4 regions of the Lysinibacillus sp. JNUCC-52 genome follow, and region 2 is predicted to be linked to each of the others. Evidence: riboswitches for the same ligand, from Rfam matches in the RefSeq annotation. Region 2 holds a riboswitch; each other region holds the start of a gene.
What was found. A riboswitch is a leader RNA that binds a small molecule or an ion and turns the genes downstream of it on or off. The one in region 2 is predicted to bind S-adenosylmethionine.
Positions count from the first base shown of each region.

Region 1: it holds a riboswitch for S-adenosylmethionine, as region 2 does, so the genes downstream of both, JNUCC52_RS18285 (methionine ABC transporter ATP-binding protein) here and JNUCC52_RS11890 (O-acetylhomoserine aminocarboxypropyltransferase/cysteine synthase family protein) in region 2, are expected to answer to the same signal.
Region 3: it holds a riboswitch for S-adenosylmethionine, as region 2 does, so the genes downstream of both, metA (homoserine O-acetyltransferase MetA) here and JNUCC52_RS11890 (O-acetylhomoserine aminocarboxypropyltransferase/cysteine synthase family protein) in region 2, are expected to answer to the same signal.
Region 4: it holds a riboswitch for S-adenosylmethionine, as region 2 does, so the genes downstream of both, metK (methionine adenosyltransferase) here and JNUCC52_RS11890 (O-acetylhomoserine aminocarboxypropyltransferase/cysteine synthase family protein) in region 2, are expected to answer to the same signal.

Region 1 is NZ_CP065546.1:3,710,816-3,716,526, reverse strand. Features, by position in the region: gene JNUCC52_RS18290 (methionine ABC transporter permease) at 1-474, opposite strand, end outside; gene JNUCC52_RS18285 (methionine ABC transporter ATP-binding protein) at 464-1,492, opposite strand; SAM riboswitch class I at 1,576-1,680, opposite strand; gene JNUCC52_RS18280 (thioredoxin family protein) at 1,736-2,047, opposite strand; gene JNUCC52_RS18275 (toprim domain-containing protein) at 2,061-2,402, opposite strand; gene gcvH (glycine cleavage system protein GcvH) at 2,660-3,040, opposite strand; gene JNUCC52_RS18265 (arsenate reductase family protein) at 3,122-3,475, opposite strand; gene JNUCC52_RS18260 (acyl-CoA dehydrogenase FadE) at 3,948-5,711, opposite strand, start outside.
Region 2 is NZ_CP065546.1:2,404,046-2,409,756, forward strand. Features, by position in the region: gene JNUCC52_RS11875 (MerR family transcriptional regulator) at 1-23, shown strand, start outside; gene JNUCC52_RS11880 (homoserine dehydrogenase) at 86-1,072, opposite strand; gene JNUCC52_RS11885 (hypothetical protein) at 1,481-1,867, opposite strand; gene JNUCC52_RS11890 (O-acetylhomoserine aminocarboxypropyltransferase/cysteine synthase family protein) at 2,274-3,575, opposite strand; SAM riboswitch class I at 3,689-3,803, opposite strand; gene JNUCC52_RS11895 (glycerol-3-phosphate acyltransferase) at 3,961-4,602, shown strand; gene scpC (succinyl-CoA:acetate CoA-transferase ScpC) at 4,768-5,711, opposite strand, start outside.
Region 3 is NZ_CP065546.1:454,284-459,994, reverse strand. Features, by position in the region: gene JNUCC52_RS02460 (YhdT family protein) at 34-297, shown strand; gene panF (sodium/pantothenate symporter) at 297-1,742, shown strand; gene JNUCC52_RS02450 (nucleotide excision repair endonuclease) at 1,843-2,214, opposite strand; SAM riboswitch class I at 2,535-2,644, shown strand; gene metA (homoserine O-acetyltransferase MetA) at 2,750-3,685, shown strand; gene JNUCC52_RS02440 (GerAB/ArcD/ProY family transporter) at 3,769-5,034, opposite strand; gene JNUCC52_RS02435 (hypothetical protein) at 5,061-5,294, opposite strand; gene JNUCC52_RS02430 (Ger(x)C family spore germination protein) at 5,301-5,711, opposite strand, start outside.
Region 4 is NZ_CP065546.1:3,828,158-3,833,868, reverse strand. Features, by position in the region: gene JNUCC52_RS19050 (alpha/beta hydrolase) at 1-740, opposite strand, end outside; gene JNUCC52_RS19045 (gamma carbonic anhydrase) at 876-1,388, shown strand; gene metK (methionine adenosyltransferase) at 1,681-2,877, opposite strand; SAM riboswitch class I at 3,132-3,250, opposite strand; gene pckA (phosphoenolpyruvate carboxykinase (ATP)) at 3,453-5,039, shown strand; gene JNUCC52_RS19030 (alpha/beta hydrolase) at 5,143-5,711, shown strand, end outside.

The DNA.
Region 1 (5,711 bases), 1.3 Mb from region 2:
CGTTACAGTAATCCCAGAAATAAGTGCTGGTAATGATTCTGGAATTAGAACCTTCCATATAATCGTGGACGTTTTAGCCCCCATCGAGCGTGCTGCTTCAACAACACCTTTATCAATTTCACGTAATGCAATTAGTACCATTCGTGCATAGAATGGGGCAGCACCAATAATAAGTGCTGGTAGGGCTGCATTTGCTCCTCGGATTGTCCCAAGTAAAAACTTCGTAAATGGAATAAGTAAAATAATTAACACGATAAATGGTATCGAACGGAATATATTAACGACCGATCCTGTTAAAAAGTTAACAATTTTATTGGCCCATAACTGGTTTGGACTCGTTAAAAAGAGGATTATGCCAATGGCTAAACCAAGTATAAATGTTACGACTGTAGATAGAGTGGTCATATAAAGTGTTTCATATGTGGCTGTCCACATTTTTTCCCAGTCGACATTCGGAAAGAGACTAGTTAGCATTTGCAATCACCTCCGTTTGTACTTCAACTGTATTTAAATAATTTAATGCAGCTGCTACATTTGTCTCTGTACCATCAATTTGTACAATAAGAGTACCGTATGCACCATTTTTCGTTTGCGAGATATTACCATGGACAATGCTAACTTCTACATCAAACTGTTTTACTAAATGTGATATAACTGGCTGCTCTGTTTTTTCACCAACAAATACAAGCTTAACAAGGTGTCCTGTTGGATAGTTCATTCTAAGCTGTGCAACTGTCTCCTGCGTTTCCTTCGTATCGGTAATTTGTGATACGAATTTTTTAGTGATCGCTGCTTGTGGTGCTTGGAACACTTGTAGTACTTCACCACGTTCAACAATTTCTCCAGCTTCCATTACCGCTACACGATGACAGATTTTGCGAATAACATGCATTTCATGAGTAATTAATACGATTGTTAAGCCTAATCGTTCGTTTATATCGACAAGCAAATCAAGAATTGCATCCGTTGTTTCTGGATCCAGTGCTGATGTAGCTTCATCACATAACAGCACTTCAGGATTATTGGCAAGTGCTCGTGCTATGCCAACACGTTGCTTTTGACCACCTGACAGTTGTGATGGAAACGATTTGTCACGACCTTCTAAACCAACAAGTGCAATAAGTTCTTTCACACGTGCGTCTCGCTCACTTTTAGCTACACCTGCAATTTCAAGTGGAAATGCAATGTTTTCTGCAACTGTTCTTGACCAAAGTAAGTTAAAATGTTGGAAAATCATACTTACCTTTTGTCTAGCATCACGCAACTTTTGACCCTTAATAGATGAAAATTCTTGGTTATTCACCTTCACCGAACCAGTTGTCGGCTTTTCTAAACCGTTTAATAAACGAATCATCGTACTTTTACCAGCGCCACTATAGCCAATAATGCCAAAAATTTCACCTTTGTTAATTGTAAGATTAACATCTTTAACAGCAGTTAATTCGCCATTTGCGGTTTTGTATTTCTTCGTAATATTTTGAAGCTGTATCATAGCGAAACTCCTTTTCTCATATAGAAAACCCCTTCACTCACAGACAAGTAGAAGGGGTCACGTACTTTATACGCTAAACCGTTCTCTCATCTTTCAAAGAAAAATCTTTGAGTGATTTGGCACCTTTTCACATTTGTGATGGTTGCCGGGCTTCATAGGGCACTTCCCTCCGCCGCTCTTTATAAGAGTTCGATATATTTAATAGTTTTTAATATAGTTGTTACTTTACCATGCTAGCAAAGTTCAGTCAATTGGTTTTTTTAACAATTCGTATAAAAAAGGTACGGATTGAAATGCATAAACCTTTTCTCTAACTGATCCACCATCACTAACGAGTAAACACGGTACACTTTCGATTTGAAAATCATAAGCTATTTGCTCTAAAAAATTAATATTTGCCTTGCCTAATTTTAACTGTGGCAATAATTGTTCTATGATATCCATCATTTTAGATGCAACTGCACACGTTCCGCACATCGGTGTATATAAATAAAAGGCAGTTTTTTCACCAGATTTTACTGCTGTTTCCCACTGCTCTTTTGACCATTCTTCCATTTTTCAACCAACCTTACAAAATATATTCATTATGGATGGAAAAATGCGCACGCAATAAAATCATTGCAAGCACTTTCCTCGGTGTAGTTTCTACTTCTTTATAAGTAGGCATCGTTCGCAAATGCTCTGCTTCAGGATAATGTCTGTCCATCAATGCTCGTAATTTATCTCCAGATGCATCTGCATCAAAAAATGTATAGAGCTCATAGCCCTCATATGGGTCGAGTAATTCTTCTAATTGATGCACACCAATTGTACCATTTGTACAAAGTATTGTAACATCTTCACTCAAAATAGGTTCTATTTGAAGCTTATCCGAACGGCCTTCCACAATTAAACATTTCCCTTCGAACATCACGCCACCCCCATTTAGCAGTTATCTACGACAACAATTTATTGCAATTATAGGATTCCACACTATGCATAGATCTACACGTTAACAATATTTTCTATATGTCACTTTGCAATTTGGATAACATTTTATGTGAGTTACTTGGACTTTCATTTACTTGAAGAGTCACGCTTTGTACAGCTCAAAAAACAATTGCATACCTGTGTTATATAATAAAAAACGCCGGTATGTACTCCGACGTTTTTCTATTATAGGCTTGATTATTCTGCAATCATTTCTTCGTATTGTTCTGCAGTCATAAGGTTTTCAAGCTCTGAAGCATCAGCAGGCTCTACAACGATCATCCATGCTTTTTCATATGGTGATTCGTTTACGAATTCTGGGCTATCTTCTAGATCTGCATTTACTTCCACTACAGTACCTGAAATCGGTGCGTATAATTCAGAAACAGTTTTTACTGATTCTACGCTGCCAAATGGATCATCAGTTTTAATTTCGTCGCCAACTTGTGGAAGCTCAACGAAAACGATGTCTCCTAATTCAGATTGTGCAAAATGCGAAATACCGATACGTACTTTACCATCTTCTAATTTTACCCATTCGTGTTCTTCAGAGTAACGTAAGTCTTTAGGTGTGCTCATGCCAAAAACCCCTCCATAAATATGTAATATATTCACTTTCAGTGTGCCATACTTCTTTCATAAAAACAAGGATTAAAGCTGTTATTTCCACGCTTGTTCAAAATCTGATTCTTTAAATCCTAACGTTACTTTTTTTCCATCAGTAACGATTGGTCGCTTAATTAACATACCATCAGAAGCAAGTAGTGTGAGCTGTTCATCTTCCGACATTTCCGCCAGTTTATCCTTCAACCCAAGTTCGCGATATTTCATGCCAGATGTGTTGAAAAATTTCTTTAATGGCTGCCCGCTAGCCTGCCAATAACTTTTAATTTGCTCTTTCGTAGGTGCTTGTTCAACAATGTGTACCTCTTCGTATGAAACGCCATTGTCGTTTAACCACTTCTGTGCTTTTTTACAAGTTGTACATTTAGGATAATGGATAAGTTGAATCATATTTATAGGCTCCTCTGCTATCATTTCCTGTAGTATACCATCATAACTAGTATGAGCCAAAAAGAAACATTTATTGGTTAATTTCATAATTGTTTGCGTGCCTGTCACTTTGGCTTAAATTGTTTGCGTGCCTGTCACTTTAGTGTGGGCAACTGGCATTCTGTCTGCTCCTATTTCGTAAAATTCCACTTCGCTTTCCGCGGGCACGATGTAAGCCGCAACCGTCGCTAGCGCGCCGTCTGTTGCGTCTTACATTACGTGCGTTCCCGCAGGAGTCTTCGTGGATTTTTACTTAGATAGTTTTAATTGGCAAAGTGAGAATTGTTTGCATGCCTGGCACTTTGGCATTAATTGTTTGTGTGCCTGACACCCTCCCTTTCAATAAAAAAGACAACAAGTTGATTTACTTGTTGTCTTTTTTCGAAACTTTGATTTTTCCTACCGTTAGTAAAGAGCTAGGTTAAAGATTATATTATACGATGAATTTTTCTGCTTCGATTAGTTTAACAGAAGCTTCACGTTTTTTAGCAATAAGGTTATAAGGGTTGTTACGAGTTAGTTTACGTAAAGCTGACAATGTCATACGTGCAGCGTCCCCATCTGCTGAAGCAAGAATTGTATCCTTTGCTTCTTTCTCAATTTCTGCAAATGCTTCTTGGCAGAAAATTTGTGTATAAAGTAATTTTTGATGAGACTTTTCTGCACCTTCACGCGCAATCGCCTTTTCTGTACGTAACACAGTAGACTCCATAGCGAATAATTGGTTAGCGATATTGGCAATGTTCACTAATACTTCTTGCTCTTGGTCAAGTTTCGCTCCATAGCGCTGTGCTGCCATACCTGCTGCTAATACAGCAATTTTCTTCGCGTTTTTCACAAGATATTTTTCTTGTGCTAGCGGCTCTGTGCCTACTTCTTCAGGCATTAGCATAAGAAGTTCTTGTTGCAAGTTTTGAGCGACCTGCAATAATGGTAATTCACCTTTTAATGCTTTTTTCATAAATGTACCTGGTACAATCATGCGGTTAATTTCATTTGTACCTTCGAAAATACGGTTAATTCTTGAATCGCGATAAATTCGCTCTACTTCATATTCAGCCATAAAGCCATAGCCACCATGTAATTGCACCGCTTCATCTGCGATATAGTCCAATGTTTCTGAACCAAACACTTTAGCAATTGAACACTCAATGGCATATTCAGCAATTGCATTTGCAATAACTTTTCCTTGCTTTTGTTCTTCAGGGCTTAACTGGCTTAAACGATCTTCAAATAAACCAACCGTACGATAATTTAATGACTCTGAAGCATATAATTGAGACGCCATTGTCGATAGTTTTTCTTTCGTTAAGTTGAAATCAGAAAGCTTCGTTTTGAATTGTTGACGTTGGTTTGTATATTGAATTGCCAACTCTAAAGCACGTTTTGAGCCACCGATTGTTCCCACACCTAATTTATAACGACCAATATTTAAAATGTTAAATGCAATTACGTGTCCACGACCTACTTCACCAAGTAGATTTTCAACAGGTACTTCAGCATCCTCAAGCACTAATGTACGAGTTGAAGAAGATTTGATACCCATTTTCTTTTCTTCTGGCCCAACAGAAACACCGTTGTAGGCACGTTCAACGATAAATGCTGAGAATTTATCGCCATCAATTTTGGCGTACACAACAAACACATCAGCAAAACCTGCGTTAGTAATCCATTGTTTTTCACCGTTTAATACATAATGAGTACCTGCAGCATTTAGCTTGGCAGTCGTTTTGGCACCTAAAGCATCTGATCCCGAACCTGGCTCTGTTAACGCATAAGCCGCGATCAATTCACCAGAAGCTAGCTTCGGTAAATACTTTTGCTTCTGTTCGTCGTTACCAAATAGCACAATCGGTAGTGAACCAATCCCTACATGTGCACCATGTGTAATCGAGAAGCCACCAGCTACAGACATTTTTTCTGCGATTAACGCAGAAGATACTTTATCTAAGCCAAGACCTTGATATTCTTCAGGTACATCCGCCGCTAGTAAACCAAGTTCGCCAGCGCTTTTTAGTAAACGCACTGAATGCTCAAACTCATGATGCTCTAAGTTTTCTACTACAGGTAATACTTCATTCGCAACATACTCTTCAGTTGTTTTGGCAATCATTTTATGCTCATCTGTAAAATCTTCTGGTGTAAATACGCGATCTAGTGCCACGTCCTCAATGATAAATCCGCCGCCTTTAATGAT
Region 2 (5,711 bases):
TTGATGTGAAGGACGAAGACTAAACATTAAAAGTGTCAGGCACTCAAACAATTTTGAATTGTTTGAGTGCCTGACACCTACTCAACTAAATGCTCACGACAAATCCAGCACGTTTACCAATAATCTCAGCATAGTCCTCAACCATTACACTTGCCGTTGGATACATTCCTGCACCTGGACCAACTAATGTTAATGTACCAATATAATTTGTTTCAAGTGCAACCGCATTATTTACGTCATCAACTGGATAAAGTGGATGCTCTTTATCTACTAATTGTGGACCAACCTTTGCTACCACTTTACCATTTGTAAGTTTCTCCACTTCCGCTACGTGGCGATAACGTAATCCCTTTTCACAAGCATCCTTTACTTGTTGTGCTGTGATGCAATCAATACCAATTACTTCGACATCCGCCCAATCGGGTTGTTCACCAAAGGCTAATGCACTTAAAATCATTAACTTTTTAAAAGCATCTTGACCAGATACATCATTATATGGGTCAGCTTCTGCGTAGCCTAAGTTTTGCGCCTCTTTTAAAGCTTGCTCAAAGGACCAGCCTTGTGCGCGCATTTTTGTTAAAATATAATTTGATGTTCCATTCAAAACACCTTGAATACGGCTCACATCATTTACAAGCAAAATATTTTTCATCGTTTTAATAACAGGTACACCGCCTGCCGTTGTTGCTTCAAAGCCCACGAATACACCATTTGACTTTGCAAGCTCTTGTAACTCTAAGCCACGTTTTGCAAACATCACTTTGTTTGCTGTAATTACATGACACTTATGTTCAACAGCACGCTTTAAATAACTAAACGCTGGTTCTTCATTAACAATTGCTTCAAATACAACTTGCATGCCAGGCTCCGCTAAAACCTCATCCATACTTGTTGTTAATAAATGAGCAGTACCTGGAACACGTTCACGACTCGTATCTGTTACTAATATTTTGGCTACTTCCAATTCAATGCCTAATTTCCGTTTTAGTTCTTCACGCTTTTCATTCAATATATGATAGATACCTTGACCTACTGTTCCAAATCCTAAAATCGCTGCCTTTATAGTTGCCATACCTGTTATTCCCTCCAACGTACATTTCTCCAGTTTTATATATATATATAAAGTCTGTGCCTACAAGCACATATTCAAATAATTCAAAATTTAACTTAAAGAAAATTGTAACGCAAATAAATACATTGCACAAGAAAAATCTTTCTAGGAAGGACAATTGTTTTCCCTAGGCGTGCAAAAGAAATCGGTTTCATTGCCTTTATTATACGTTTTTTTATTAAAACTATAATTTTTGAACAAATCTTGACGATAAAATGAAATGTCTTTCTTCTATTATATATGTACGAAGATACCCTTTATAGAATAAGCTATTTTTGAAAAGTAGTAATTAATTCGACAAGTAAACTGCACAATAAAAAACTCATTCCCTATAGCAGTAGAGAATGAGCTAAAAAATATAAGGGAAAGTTAACTTGCTTGTAAGAATAATCGATAACGATATTGAGCTAAAGCTAATCGCACTAGCGTTACTTCTTCTTGTGTAAAGTTCGGTATTGCATATGTGCGTTCAATTAATTGAAACGATCCGTATTTTAAATAATATTCTGTCGCTGGTAGTGCGATATGGCTTGTACCGTAACCTTCATACTCTTCAAAAACTTCTTTGACTATATAGCCCTTTTCTTTAGCATATACAATTTCTTCAAAAGCACTATGTCCAAAAGTTTGTTGCCATTTTGTTTCAACTGTCGAAAGTATGTTTTGAATGGATTTGTTGTTCACAAAATGATGACTTTCATTTAATTCATAAATAATATAAGCTGTTACATTTTGTGCACGATAAACATTTCCCATTTTCAACACTCCTTATCGATCAGTTTTTTAAGTGAGAGTAGCTACTGGCTATGTAGCTACCCTCTATATATATATTCAAAAGTGGGGGAGCACTTATGAAAACAAATTGATTGTTCTACCGCCTAAAAATTTACGGCATTTAGAATTACGTAACATCGACACTTTTAATTTTTGTTCTAGGTTGGTAGCCATTCGAACATGTAACTTAATCCCTAGTATATAGCATGGTTTTAATTAAGTCAATAATACTTATAAAAATACTAGGTATTAAATATAGGAAATTTCAGAAAACTTACCGAATGAGGTAACGATTGATGTAGCAACGTTATACGCATTACCAAATGAGGCATTTCGAATGAGAAAATACGTTAACGCTACGACAGGAATCTAGTTTTATTAATTTAAGTTATGCTTCTACTTTTTGTGTAGCTGCTGTTACTTGTGCAATTGCTTGCTCTAGGTCTGCAATAATATCCTCAACTGCCTCTAAACCGATTGATAAGCGAATGAGCGACTCGGATACGCCAGTTTGGATTAATTCCTCAGCAGATAGTTGCTGATGTGTTGTTGATGCTGGATGAATAATTAATGATTTTGCATCTCCAACGTTTGCTACGTGTGAGAATAATTTTACGCTGTCTATTAGCTGACGCCCTGCTTCTCGTCCACCTTTTATGCCAAATGTAAGCACTGAACCGAAGCCATTTTTCAAGTATTTTTTTGCTAAATCATGCGAAGCAAAATCCTCAAATCCATTATAATTCACATATTCCACAGATGGGTGGTTACGTAAATATTCAGCGACTGCTAATGCATTTTCATTATGTTTAGGAATACGCAAATGAAGCGTTTCTAAACCTTGTAGTAAGTTAAAGGCAGCATCAGCACTTAATGTTGGACCAAAATCTCGTAGTAATTGCACGCGCAGTTTTGTGGCAAATGCAGCCGCTGCTGTATCAATACCATATCTTAATCCATGATAAGAAGTGTCTGGCTCTGTAAATCTAGGGAATCTTCCTTGTGTCCAATCAAATTTCCCCGCATCTACAACTACGCCACCTAAAGTTGTTCCATGTCCACCAATCCATTTTGTCGCGGAGTGAACAACGATATCTGCACCAAAGTCAATTGGCGTTGCGCCGTATGGTGAGGCAAATGTGCTATCGATAATTAAAGGCAGTCCATTTTCATGCGCAATATTTGCTACTGCTTCTACATCTAAAACCTTTAAGCTTGGATTGCCGTAAATTTCAGCGAACACCGCTTTTGTGTTTTCATTGATCGCAGATCGGAAGTTCTCAGGATTTGTTTCATCTACGAAAATTGTTTTAATACCGTAGTTTGGTAGTGTATTTGCTAATAAGTTATATGTTCCTCCGTATAAAGAGCTTGCTGCTACAATTTCATCCCCTGCTCCTGCAAGATTTAAAATTGAAAATGCGATAGCTGCTGCACCTGATGAAAGTGCTACTGCTGCTGTCCCGCCTTCCAATAATGCGACGCGTTTTTCAAAAACATCTACAGTTGGGTTTGTAATACGTGTGTAAATATTGCCCGCTTCTTCTAATGCAAAAAGACGTTGCGCATGAGCAGTGTCTTTAAATACGAAAGCTGTTGAACGATACACTGGTACAGTTCGGGAGCCTGTTACTGGGTCAGGCTCTTGACCACCGTGTAATAGTAATGTTTCTGGTTTGAAATTCGACATATTTTCTTCCTCCTTAATGGTTTTACGATGGTACCGGAGATGAGGAGGATTTATGTGTAGAAAACAAAAACCCTCTTCAGTTAAGAAGAGGGTTGCGGTTGCAAGTTTTCCTCCCCTTATCTGCCAGATCCAAGTAAGAATCTGTAGGAATTAGCACCTTAGCAAGTTCGTCACTCACTGGTTGCCGGGCATCGTAGGGCCTATTCCCTCCGCCGCTCTTGATAAGAGTATGTGATTCAATTTCCATCGTTGTTACACAGTATAAACATAGACTTTTTTTCTGTCAACAGTAAAATTTATTTTTTTCTGAAACTTCTGTCTGCTAATTTACGTAATAAGAGCACATACACTATATAAAGAATATAAAATGAAAGGAGCATTTTTTATGGAAAAAGCCATGGTATTTTTTATTATTATAATAATTGGTTATTTCATTGGCTGTATTCACGGCTCTAAAGTGGCACAATTTCTATCAGGTGTAGATTTAAAAAAGACTGGTCATGGCAATGCTGGTGCTTCAAATGCAACGCTGTCTCTTGGCTGGAAATACGGCATATTAGTGGCCCTAATTGATATTGGTAAAGGCGTTGGTGCTATTCTCTGTGCTATTTACTACTTATCTTCTAATGCATCACAATTCACTGAAGTACAAATGTGGCTCTTAATCTATACAATGGCTGCTAGTGTTATTTTAGGGCATAACTTCCCTTTCCATATGGGCTTCAAAGGTGGCAAAGGAACTGCCTCCATTATCGGAATTTTACTTGCCGTCGATTGGAAAATTGCATTATGTGCACTTATCTTATTTGTGATTTTATCTTTAGCAACAAACTATTTAATTGTCGGTGTGTTAGAATTTTATATTGTATTTTGTACAGCTACCTATTTATGGATACCTGGCCTCGGCCCAACGATCATTTCTATTCTCCTTTTATGCATAGCGTTCATCTTGCATATCGAAAATATTAAAAGACTATTCAACGGAACGGAACCGAAAGTAACATCTGCCTTTAAAAAAGCCGCATAAAGCAAGTGATTGAGCCTAAGCGATAACTGCTACAGTTAGCACAAAACACAGGCGTAACTGGCGGTGAAACAGCGAGGTAGCGGCTTACGATCTCGTAGGAAAACAATCGCATAGCAAAAAAGTGTTAGATTGATGGCAGTCAATCTAACACTTTTTTTAAATATATTATTTAGCAAATGATGGGTCTAGCATTGTACCATTCTTTGCTAAATTCACATGCCAAGAAAGTGCTTTTTCTAAATCATGCGGTGTATGGTGACCACCTGTTGCTTCATTAGCGTCATTAAAGTACGCCCATAATTGCTCTTTATAATCAGGATGCGCACAGTTTTCAATGATTAGGCCAACACGCTCTTTAGGTGCTAAACCTCTTAAGTCTGCAACTCCTTGCTCTGTTACAATAATATCTACATCATGTTCTGTATGATCTACATGTGAAACCATAGGAACGATACTAGAAATTTTCCCGCCTTTTGCATACGATTTTGTTACGAAAATACCTAATCGTGCATTACGAGCAAAATCACCAGAGCCTCCAATACCATTCATCATCTTTGTACCAGAAACATGAGTCGAATTCACATTACCGTAAATATCCAATTCAAGCGCTGTATTTACAGATATTAAGCCGAGTCGACGAATAATTTCTGGGTGATTAGAAATTTCCTGTGGTCGTAATACTAATTTATCTGCATATTTTTCAAAATTCCCGTAAACCTGGTTTCCTACTTTCTCAGATAGGGTAATAGAAGTAGCAGATGCAAAGCTTACTTTTCCAGCATCCATTAATTCAAATACTGCATCCTGTAGCACTTCCGAATAAACTTCTAAATTTTCAAACTCGGAATCTTTGAAACCTAACAAGACAGCATTCGCCACCGAACCTACACCTGATTGTAGTGGACGTAAACTTGTCGTTAAACGACCTACTTTTATTTCTTCTCTTAAGAAATTCAATAGATGATTTGCCATAATATCTGTTTCTTCATCAGCAGGAACAATCATTGATGGCGCATCTAAAATATCTGAAATAACAATACCTTTAACTTTATCTAAATTTAGTGGAATCCCTATTGTACCAAGACGATCTGACACATTTAGCATTGGAA
Region 3 (5,711 bases), 1.9 Mb from region 2:
CAGTAAAATAGAGTAGGTTAGGGGGATTCTATATTGAAAGATCAACGCTTTAAAATTGCACATCGTGAGGCGCTCATCGGCATAGGACTTGTACTTGTCAACTTTGCTATTTGGTACGGCTTTGCATATGGCCTAGGCTCGGGGGATCCAACAAAATATACATATGTTTGGGGTTTCCCAGCATGGTTTTTCTATAGTTGTATCGCTGGAACAGCTTTTATGATTGTGTTAATCTGGCTCGTCTTAAAATTCTTTTTCAAAGAAGTACCTTTTGAAGATGGGGAGGTGGATAAATAGTGCACTGGCAAGTTATTTTTCCACTCTTCATCTTTTTAATTATTATTTTTGGTATTGGTATATGGGCCAATAAACATGTCCGTTCATCGAACTCGTTTTTACAGGAATATTTTCTTGGTGGTCGTGAAATGGGTGGCTTTATCCTAGCAATGACTATGATTGCCACGTACGGAAGCGCAAGCAGCTTTATTGGTGGACCAGGGGTCGCTTATAATAAAGGACTTGGATGGGTACTCCTAGCGATGGCACAACTACCAGCTGGTTATTTTGTATTAATGATATTAGGAAAGAAATTTGCAATTATTGCTCGCCGTTATCAGGCAATAACATTAATTGATTTTTTACGGGAACGCTATAAAAGCCATGTCATTGTAATTTTATCTGCAATTAGTATTATTGTCTTTTTATTTTCTGCAATGATGGCACAGTGGGTTGGTGGAGCACGCTTAATTGAATCTTTAACGGGTTTAAATTATACAGCGGCACTCTTTATTTTTGCTGCATCGGTATTAATTTATGTCATTATTGGGGGCTTCCGTGCGGTCGCTTTAACAGATACAGTACAAGGTTCGATAATGGTAATTGGTACGGTTATTTTACTAATTGGGACAATCATTGCAGGCGGGGGAATAGATCAAATTATGACATCCCTTGTGGCAGAAAATCCAAAGTTAGTGTCTCCATTTGGTGCAGAAGGTGAACTAACGCCGTTATATGTTTCTACATTTTGGATTTTAATAGGAATTGGCGTAGTGGGTCTACCTCAAATTGCAGTACGTGCTATGAGCTATAAAGATTCAAAAAGTATGCATTTAGCGATTATTATTGGTACGATCGCCATCGGGACAATTATGTTTGGCATGCATCTAATTGGTGTGCTAGCGCGTCCAGTAATGCCAGGTATTGAGATTGGCGATAAAGTGATGCCATTATTAACGTTAAAAGTTTTACCGCCATATTTAGCGGGTATTGTTTTAGCAGCACCGATGGCAGCCACGATGTCTACGGTTAATGCACTACTGATGTTAGTTAGTTCAACCGTTGTGAAAGATATTTATTTAAACTATGTGAAGCCAACTGCCAACGACGGGGAGATTAAGCGGGCAAGCTTTATTGTCACTACCGTAATTGGTTTAGCGGTCGTTGTATTTGCGTTAAATCCACCAGATTTACTTGTTTGGCTTAATTTATTTGCATTTGGTGGCCTAGAAGCTGTCTTTATTTGGTCAGTCGTCCTAGGATTATATTGGAAAAAGGCCAACAAATATGGCGCAATTGCTTCCATGATTACGGGCATGACGTTATACATTGTGATTGATCGCTTTTATCCGTCAATCTTTGGTATGCATACAGTGACAATCCCGATAGTAGCTTCATTTATTATCTTTGTTGTTGTAAGCTTACTAACAGCTGACAAATTTAAAGATGAAAAAATATTTATCTAAATACCAAAAACCCACGAGAGATACCTCTCTCGTGGGTTTTTTTATATGAATAACGCTAAAAAAGAAAACCGTTAGCAAGTGGTTGCTAACGGCGTTTATCTTAATAAAATACTTTTTCAAGATTATATTTTGCACGGAAAGTGTTAATAGCATATGTTTCGTAAATTTCACGTTCCATTGGATCATCAATTTCATACACTTCAATTTTGAAAATTTCATCACGATATTTTTTCATTGGTGATACGTTATCTTCAAAATGCTTTTTAATGCGTTGACGAATTTTGCGCGCTTTTCCTACAAATAATAGCTCATTTTTTTCGTTGTAGAATAAGAATATGCCACCTTTTTCGCGAGTGATTTTATGGAAATCAATAAAACCATGGAATGGTGTGATTTCTACATCACCTGGTTTTAATACTTGCTCACGTTGACGAATTACTAAGTCTGGTTTTGGGAGTTCAATTTTAATCAAAATATTTCACGTTCCTCTCTGTTACTAAAGGTATATGTTAACATAATACCTCCATGATTACCATTACGTTTTCTTCTACAAAAATCAATTTACAATGCATGAATGTTTATCGGGTTACAATTGTCATTGGTTTGTCATTTACGAAGGCTAATTGATGAAAAAAATGATATTTAACCAGTAGATACGTAACTCACAAAAGAAATAGATACTTTAATGATAGTGTTCATCAAAAAATAAACTTCCATTCATTTAAATACTAAATATTCTATGTATTATTGAAATTCTTAATTGTTCATGATACAATTCTTTTTAATTAAATAATCTTATCAAGAGAAGCTGAGGGATTTGGCCCTATGACGCTTCAGCAACCTCTAACAATGTTAGAAAGGTGCTAATTCCACCAAAGGATGTTTCCTTTGAGAGATAAGAGTGAACGTGATAATTATCCTTCTCATTCTTGCTCTAATGGAATGAGGGGGATTTTTTAATTTTTAAATAGATAGAGAGAAAAAATTAAAGAAAAGGGGAATACAGCATGCCTATTAATATTCCGAAAAACTTACCAGCTGGAGAACATTTACGTGGGGAAAAAATATTCGTTATGGAAGAAGACCGCGCTAAAACGCAACAAATTCGTCCTTTAAATATTTTAATTTTTAATTTAATGCCAGAAAAAGAAAAAACAGAGCTACAATTACTGCGATTGCTCGGTAATACACCATTACAAGTGAATATTACATTTTTAAATACAGCAACACATGAGTCTAAAAACGTGAGTAAATCACATTTACAGCTATTTTACTCGACATTTAAAGAAATTCGCCATCGCCGCTTTGACGGTATGATTATTACGGGTGCGCCTGTTGAAAAAATGGCATTTGAAGAAGTGAATTATTGGGAAGAAATTTCAGAAATAATGGATTGGTCTGTGAAAAATGTTACGTCCGTAATGCATATATGTTGGGGGGCACAAGCTGCACTATATCACCATTACGGTATCGGTAAATTTGAGCTACCAGAAAAATGTTCTGGCGTCTATTCACATGTAATTACCGATTTAACGGTCGATTTAGTGCGCGGCTTTAGTGACTTATTTACAGCACCACATTCACGCTATACATCGGTTTCCATTGATGAAGTACGTAAGCACCCAGATTTACGCTTACTGTCCTATTCAGAAGATGCTGGCGTCTTTATCGTGCAGTCAAAGGATAATAAGAACATAATGATTACAGGTCACTTAGAATACGACGCGACAACATTAGCTGATGAATATTACCGTGATGTTGAAAAAGGAATTGATATTGCGATTCCTGTTAACTATTTCCCGAATAATAATCCTTCTAATGAGCCGATCAATACATGGCGAGCACATACGCATTTACTATTTTCAAATTGGCTTAACTATTATGTTTATCAGGAAACACCGTACGAATGGGATTTTGTTGATGAGATTGAATACCATATTTAATATGGGACAATTAACATACCGTTTTACAGTTAGAAAAACCACATTTCTCATTAAAAGTGAGAAATGTGGTTTTTGTTGTTAACTTATTGAGATTCGGACGAGTTTGGTTTGGTCGCATCTTGCTGCGCTTTCGATTCTTGTTGTTCTTTTGGAGTTTGCTGCACTTTTGATTCTTGTTGTTCTTTTGAATTTTGCTTGTCTTTTGATTGTTGTTCTTGAGATTCTTGCTGATTACTAGAAGAGCTTTGACTGTCTTCTTTCTTTTTTATTTTGCGAACTTTTGCGACTGTTAGTAACAACAATGGAAGTAAAACAGTTAATAATCCTGAATACAACGGCCAAATATTCTCATTATAATTATTAGAATGGACGATATTCGGGTGAGCAATTTGAGCCAGTGCAACCATACATAATCCAAGTGGTAAAATGAGTGGGCGAGGATCTTTTATTTTAAATATTTGTCCTATGCCAAGTACCGTTGCGTAAAAATAAATAAATGTCCGAATGTAAATGGATATAATCCACATAACAGCCATGATAATTTCCACTCGTTGGAAAAAATTACCTATCGAAATCCTTTGAGCTAGCGCATAGCTTGGAAATGTCTTAATTGATGTATTAGTTGAGCCAAGAACGAGTGTTGAAAGGGTAATAATAAGAATTAAGACAATTCCGCCTAGTAGTGTGCCGATATAATATCCTTTTTGAGCTGCTTTATGTACATTGACTCCAGAAGGGAAAAACATAAGCAACACAGCAAGTGGGAAAGAAAAAACACTCGTAAAGTTTAGCGTACCGACGATTAATGGTTTTGTGTCTGTTTCATAGACTGGCATAATATTTTCTATATTGATTTGAGGGGAAATACAAATAATAAAAATAATAAAAATTAACATAAATATTGGAAATAGTATTTCCACAGAACGTGCAAAAACTTCAATCCCTAAATACGACGCGAAAACGATAATAATCGTAAATAAAACTGCAAAGGTCAGAGTAGGTGTTTCGGGCATCACTTCCGTTTGCATAAAAATTCCGATGAAATATAATAATTCGCCTGCTGAAAAAAAGGTTAAAGACATAAAACAAAGCGATGTCAAAGTACCGATGAATTTGCCAAAAATTTTTCCATTTGCTTCAATAAACGTAAGGTTTGGAGTTTGATTTCCTAATGATACAAAGAGCTTTATTAATAAAATGCTTAATAGTACACCAATAGCCGCTCCAATCCACGCATCCTGGCTGAGTTTTTCTGTAATACTTGCTGGCACAATTAATATAGCTGTTCCAATTGAATAGAGAAGGGTAATGACTGTAAATTGTCTTGCGCTAATGAGTTGTTTATCCATCGTACACTACCCTTTCTTTTCATTTTTTATTGAAAAAGTGTAAGTAACAATTTTCTAAGGGGCGTTAAAATAAATGTAATGAAATCTAAAGGGCTGGGAATGTTCTTTTTTAATCCAATGGCAATATTTAATGCCGCTCCTATGCTTAATATAATAGAAAAGACGATAATTGTTTTTTTTTCGCCTTTTTTCTTTAAATTAGGAATGACACTGTAAGCAATGGCCAAAGAAAATACTACGAAAACAATCGTTATAAACATCGCTAGCTACTCCTTTGAATTGTGCAATAATGAATTTTGGATTGTTCCTAATCCTTGTGTAGCCACATTGACTTCGATATTGACAGCTACCTCGGGATATATTGTAGACCATTCTTTTTTTGTTTTCTCCCATTTTTTAGGATCTTTCCGATGGAGTGCTTCCCCAAAGCCTAATATATCGAGTTTATAATTTTTTTGAATCGTATCTAGTGTTTTTTTCGTTTGTTCTTTTATACGTTCTTCGGTCTTTTTATTAATATAATGAATGCTTTTGTCTTTAGTTAAATTAATGGGACAATTTACTTCGCCAATATTTTGTGTAATATCAATTTTTATTGTTATTTTTGGAATGCCATTTTTAAAAGTTCCCTTAATATTAGATGTCGATTTTGTAATTTCGGTCGACAACTCTCCACC
Region 4 (5,711 bases), 1.4 Mb from region 2:
TCTTCACGCTCTATTTCATGGAATAGATTATGGTAGCATTTTGCCCATTCCTTAAATTGGAATTCTGCAAACTCTTGCTGATGTAGCCAATTACGTGTTTGTCTCGTTTCCGTAATACTATCTTTTTCGCCAGTCATAATAAGCATAGGCGTATTCGGAAATTCTGCTTTAGGCATGACGGCTAAATTGCGCATCATTTGCTGGAGTTCGCGATACCACTTCACTGATATAACTGACTTAAAAGGAAACTCGTCCCTCATTTCCTCTCTGCCTTCAATACTGCGCGTTAATTTGTCAAAAGAAATATCGTGTGTCATTTTAACACTTGCCGTTAAAGCACTTAAGCTAGTTAATGCATTTGATAACTTACCAGGCTGTAGTTTCAAATGTAGCCAAGGCGAAGTTAAAACAATACCTGCACATTCATATTTTCTCTTATGCATTGTATGCAATAATAACGTTGCTCCTAGTCCATGCCCTATTAAAAACACTGGCAAATCATATGAAAAAGCATTTTCAATTAAATGCCTTGTATATTTGTTATACTCTTTAAAGTCCTCATCATGGACTCGTGATAGTTTTGCATTTGCCCCATGATTTGGTAAATCCCCCATGACTACGTGGAAGCCTTCCATTCTGAGTTTTTCAATAAGCCATGCGTACCAACGGTGATTTTCATAAGCACCGTGAACAATAGCAATCACAGCCTTCGCTTGTCCATCAGCTTCCCATTTCCACATTCACATAGTCCTCCTAATTAAATAGTTACACACTGATTATAACGAAATATTCTCGTCATTATAAAATTATATTTGCATAAAATTGCGCATTTGATACGATAATACTACATCAAAGAAAGAAAAGAGGCGTTTAGCATGATTTATCCGTTTAAAGACAAGACCCCTAATATCGATCCATCGGTTTTTATTGCTGACTATGCAACCGTTACTGGTGACGTAACGATTGGTGCCGAAACCACTATTTGGTTTAATACTGTTATTCGAGGCGATGTATCGCCAACAATAATTGGTAAACGAGTAAGCATCCAAGATCTTTGCTGTCTACATCAGAGTCCAAAATATCCATTAATAATCGAAGATGAAGTAACAGTTGGACACCAAGTAACTTTACATAGCTGTACAATTCGAAAAAATGCATTAATAGGTATGGGATCAATCGTGTTGGATGGGGCAGAGATAGGAGAAGGTGCTTTTATTGGTGCGGGTAGTCTTGTACCTCCAGGTAAAGTCATTCCTCCTAATTGCTTAGCATTAGGTCGTCCAGCAAAAGTCGTACGTGAATTAAATGCTGAAGATAAAGAAGACATGGAACGTATCGTTAGAGAATACGCCGAAAAAGGTCAATATTACAAATCTCTTCAAAAATAATGGATGCCCTAAATACGAGGGCTGCCGATATAGGCGTAGGTGCTCTTGTAAAAACACATTTATACAGGATAAAAAATAAATTCGCGATTTCCTTCCAACTGTAAACGGAAAGACGCGAATTTTTTTGCAATCATTTACGCCTATCCATAATTGCCGTCCAGATTTTTTGTATGCTTGACAAGCTCTTCAAAAATCTGTAACTTGCTTCAGCATTCAAACCCAACCTTTAAACGTGAGGTATGAATGCTGAAGCAAGTTAGAAAGGGGCCATGAAGTAGCCCCTTTCCATTGCTTATAGACCTGCTTTTTCTCTTAAAGCATCTGCCTTGTCCGTATTTTCCCAAGGCACATTTAAATCTGTACGGCCAAAGTGACCATAAGCTGCCGTTTGTTTATAAATTGGGCGACGTAGATCAAGCATTTTAATAATGCCTGCTGGACGTAGATCAAATAAATCGCGAACCCATTTTACGATATCGCTTTCGCTTACTTTTCCTGTACCAAATGTATCTACTGCGATTGATACGGGTTGTGCTACACCAATGGCATAAGCAAGTTGTACTTCAGCACGTTCTGCTAAACCTGCAGCAACAATGTTTTTAGCTACATAACGCGCTGCATATGCAGCAGAACGGTCCACTTTTGTAGCATCCTTACCAGAGAATGCTCCACCACCATGACGTGCATAGCCACCGTATGTATCAACGATGATTTTACGTCCTGTAAGACCAGCATCTCCTTTAGGTCCACCAATAACAAAACGACCTGTTGGGTTAATGAAATATTTTGTTTGAGCATCTAATAGCTCACTAGGTACTACAGGAGCTATTACTAACTCTTTTAAATCTGATTGAATTTGCTCTAATGTCGCTTCTTCATCATGCTGTGTTGAAATAACAATCGTATCGACACGGACTGGGATGTTGTGTTCATCATACTCAATTGTCACCTGTGTTTTACCGTCTGGACGTAAATATGCTAGTTCACCTGATTTACGAACTTCTGTTAAACGACGAGCTAATTTATGCGCTAAACTAATTGGTAAAGGCATTAATTCAGGTGTTTCGTTACAAGCGTAACCAAACATTAATCCTTGGTCACCTGCACCAATTGCTTCAATATCTGCATCAGTCATAGAACCTTCACGCGCTTCTAATGCTTGGTCTACACCTTGGGCAATGTCTGGTGATTGTTCACCAATTGCTACTAGTACTGCTAAGTTTTCAGCATCAAAGCCATATTTACCGCGTGTGTAGCCGATTTCTGCTACAGTATCACGCACGATACCTTTAATATCTACATAAGTAGAAGTAGTAATTTCTCCTGCTACTAGTACTAATCCTGTCGTTACAGTTGTTTCACACGCTACACGTGCATTTGGATCTTCTTTTAAAATGGCATCTAAAATGGCATCCGAAATTTGGTCACAAATTTTGTCAGGATGTCCTTCTGTTACACTCTCTGATGTAAACAATCGACGGTTTGTCATTTGGTTTTCCTCCTATTACTCTTACAAATAGCATTTGCGAAATTAATACGGTACTCATTACCCATGTCAAGTTCGCTCCTGAAGGATAGAACTTTCAAGCCGTTGTTGCTTTTAACATGAGGATTTCGAAAGATCCGTCATTATAATAAGGAAAGAATTGTATATACTTACCTTTACATTCATTATGAAAATAAAAAAAATCCTTTTCTCACGTCTTTACATGAGGAAAGGAATAATGACTTCGTAACCTTTCACTCTTATCGTTCAAGGGTTTTCCCCTTGCATCAGGTTGGCACCAGCGCATGTCGTGAAATAGTTCATGCAGGTTGCCGGGTTTCACAGGGCCTGACCCTCCACCAGCTCGGGATAAGAGTATCCGTTCAATTCCTCATCTTACGTAAAAGGTCGAACGTTGTCAATTATTTTATGACTTTTTGTTGAAAGTTATTTAAAACACGAAAATAATTTTTGAATTAGTATAGATTATTAAAGCAATTGTGTTATACTATTTTTGAAATTAAGAAAAACTCCCTCAAACTCAAGGGAATATTATAAAAAAGGATGGTATTTAATCGATGAATTCAGTAGAAATTGCAAACGAACTGAAGGAATTATTAAACGGTGGGAACATTAACGTTCAACTTTCAGTACCACAATTAGCGGAAAAAGCTACATCTCGTGGTGAGGCAATGTTAACAGTAGATGGCGCAGTTCGTGCAGAAACTGGCAAATACACTGGTCGTTCACCTAAAGATAAATATACGGTAGAAGAAGAAAGCACAAAAGATAAAATTGACTGGGGTAAAGTAAACCAACCAATTTCTTCGGAAGTGTTCGATAACTTATATGTAAAAGTAGTTAAATACTTAAAAGAACGTGACGAATTATTCGTATTCAAAGGTTTTGCTGGTGCTGACAAAGATTCACAATTAAGCATCCAAGTAATCAATGAATATGCTTGGCACAATCTTTTCGCCCATCAATTATTTATCCGTCCAACACAAGAAGAATTAGCTTCTCATGTTGCTGAATTCACAGTTATTTCAGCTCCTAACTTTAAAGCGGATCCAGCTATCGATGGTACATCTTCTGAAACTTTCATTATTGTATCACTTGAAAAGAAAATCATCCTAATCGGTGGTACTGAATATGCTGGTGAAATGAAAAAATCTATTTTCGGCATTATGAACTACCTACTACCACAACAAGGCATCCTATCAATGCACTGTTCAGCAAACGTAGGTGAAGCTGGCGATGTGGCATTATTCTTCGGTTTATCTGGTACTGGTAAAACAACTTTATCAGCTGACCCTGCCCGCAAATTAATCGGTGACGATGAGCACGGCTGGTCTGACAACGGCGTATTCAATATTGAAGGTGGTTGCTATGCAAAAACAATTAACCTTTCTGCTGAAAAAGAACCTGAAATCTATAACGCAATCCGCTTCGGTTCTGTTCTAGAAAACGTAGCTGTAGATCCTGAAACTCGTGTTTGTGACTACGATGATGTTTCATTAACAGAAAACACACGTGTTGCTTACCCAATCCAATTTATTGAAAATATTGTTGATCCATCTGTTGCAGGTCATCCAAAAACAATCGTCTTCTTAACTGCTGATGCATTTGGTGTGTTACCTCCAATCAGTAAATTAACAAAAGAACAAGCAATGTATCACTTCCTAAGTGGTTTCACTTCGAAGCTAGCAGGTACTGAACGTGGTGTAACAGAGCCAGAGCCAGTATTCTCTACATGTTTCGGTTCTCCATTCCTTCCACTTCCAGCAACTGTTTATGCTGAAATGTTAGGTCAAAAAATCGATGAGCATGGCGCACAAGTATTCCTTGTAAACACTGGCTGGACTGGTGGCGAATACGGTACAGGTAGCCGTATGAAGCTTTCATACACTCGTACAATGGTACGTGCTGCAATCGATGGCAAACTGAACAATGTTGAAACGACACAGGACGCTGTATTTGGCTTACACATCCCTACAGCAGTTGAAGGTGTACCTTCAGAAGTTCTTAACCCTCGCGATGCTTGGGCAGACAAAGCTGCTTATGATGTAAAAGCTGCAGAACTTGCTGGTTTATTCAATGATAACTTCAAGAAATTCTCAAACGTTTCTGAAGCAATCACTAAACTTGGTGGTCCATTAAAATAATAATGCGACTAAGGGAACGATTTATTCGTTCCCTTTTTTTTACCCATTTCTATAAAAAATAATCTTCAAATGTTCATTTTTTGGATAGTATTGGAGGATACATATGAAAAAAAAATACAAAATACTAGTTGGCATCCTAGTATCATTAGTCGTGTTGTTTATTGGAGCTGGATTTATTGCAGGCAATTACTTTTATAACTTGGCGTTAAATCCGCAATCTGATAAAACAGCCGTTCTGGATGCCCCACATAATTTAATTGATTCTAATCCGAATGAAGTGAAAGAGAAAGAAGCTCGTGAAACATGGTTCAACAGTCATTACGAAGAGACAACGATTCCATCTTTCGATCAACTTAAGCTACATGCTTATTCCATTAAAAATCAAAATGATTCAAATAAATGGGCCCTAATCTTCCATGGATATTCAAGTGATGGTTTACAGATGACCAAGTATGCAAAACACTTTTACGACATGGGCTACAATATACTTATTCCTGATGCGAGAGGCCATGGCAAAAGTGAAGGAGACTATATCGGAATGGGCTGGCATGATCGCTTAGATGTCGTGTCATGGATTGACAATACGGTGCAATTAAATAATGATGCTGAAATTGTCCTTTTTGGAGTGTCGATGGGCGGCGCCACAGTGATGATGGCCTCTGGCGAAGAATT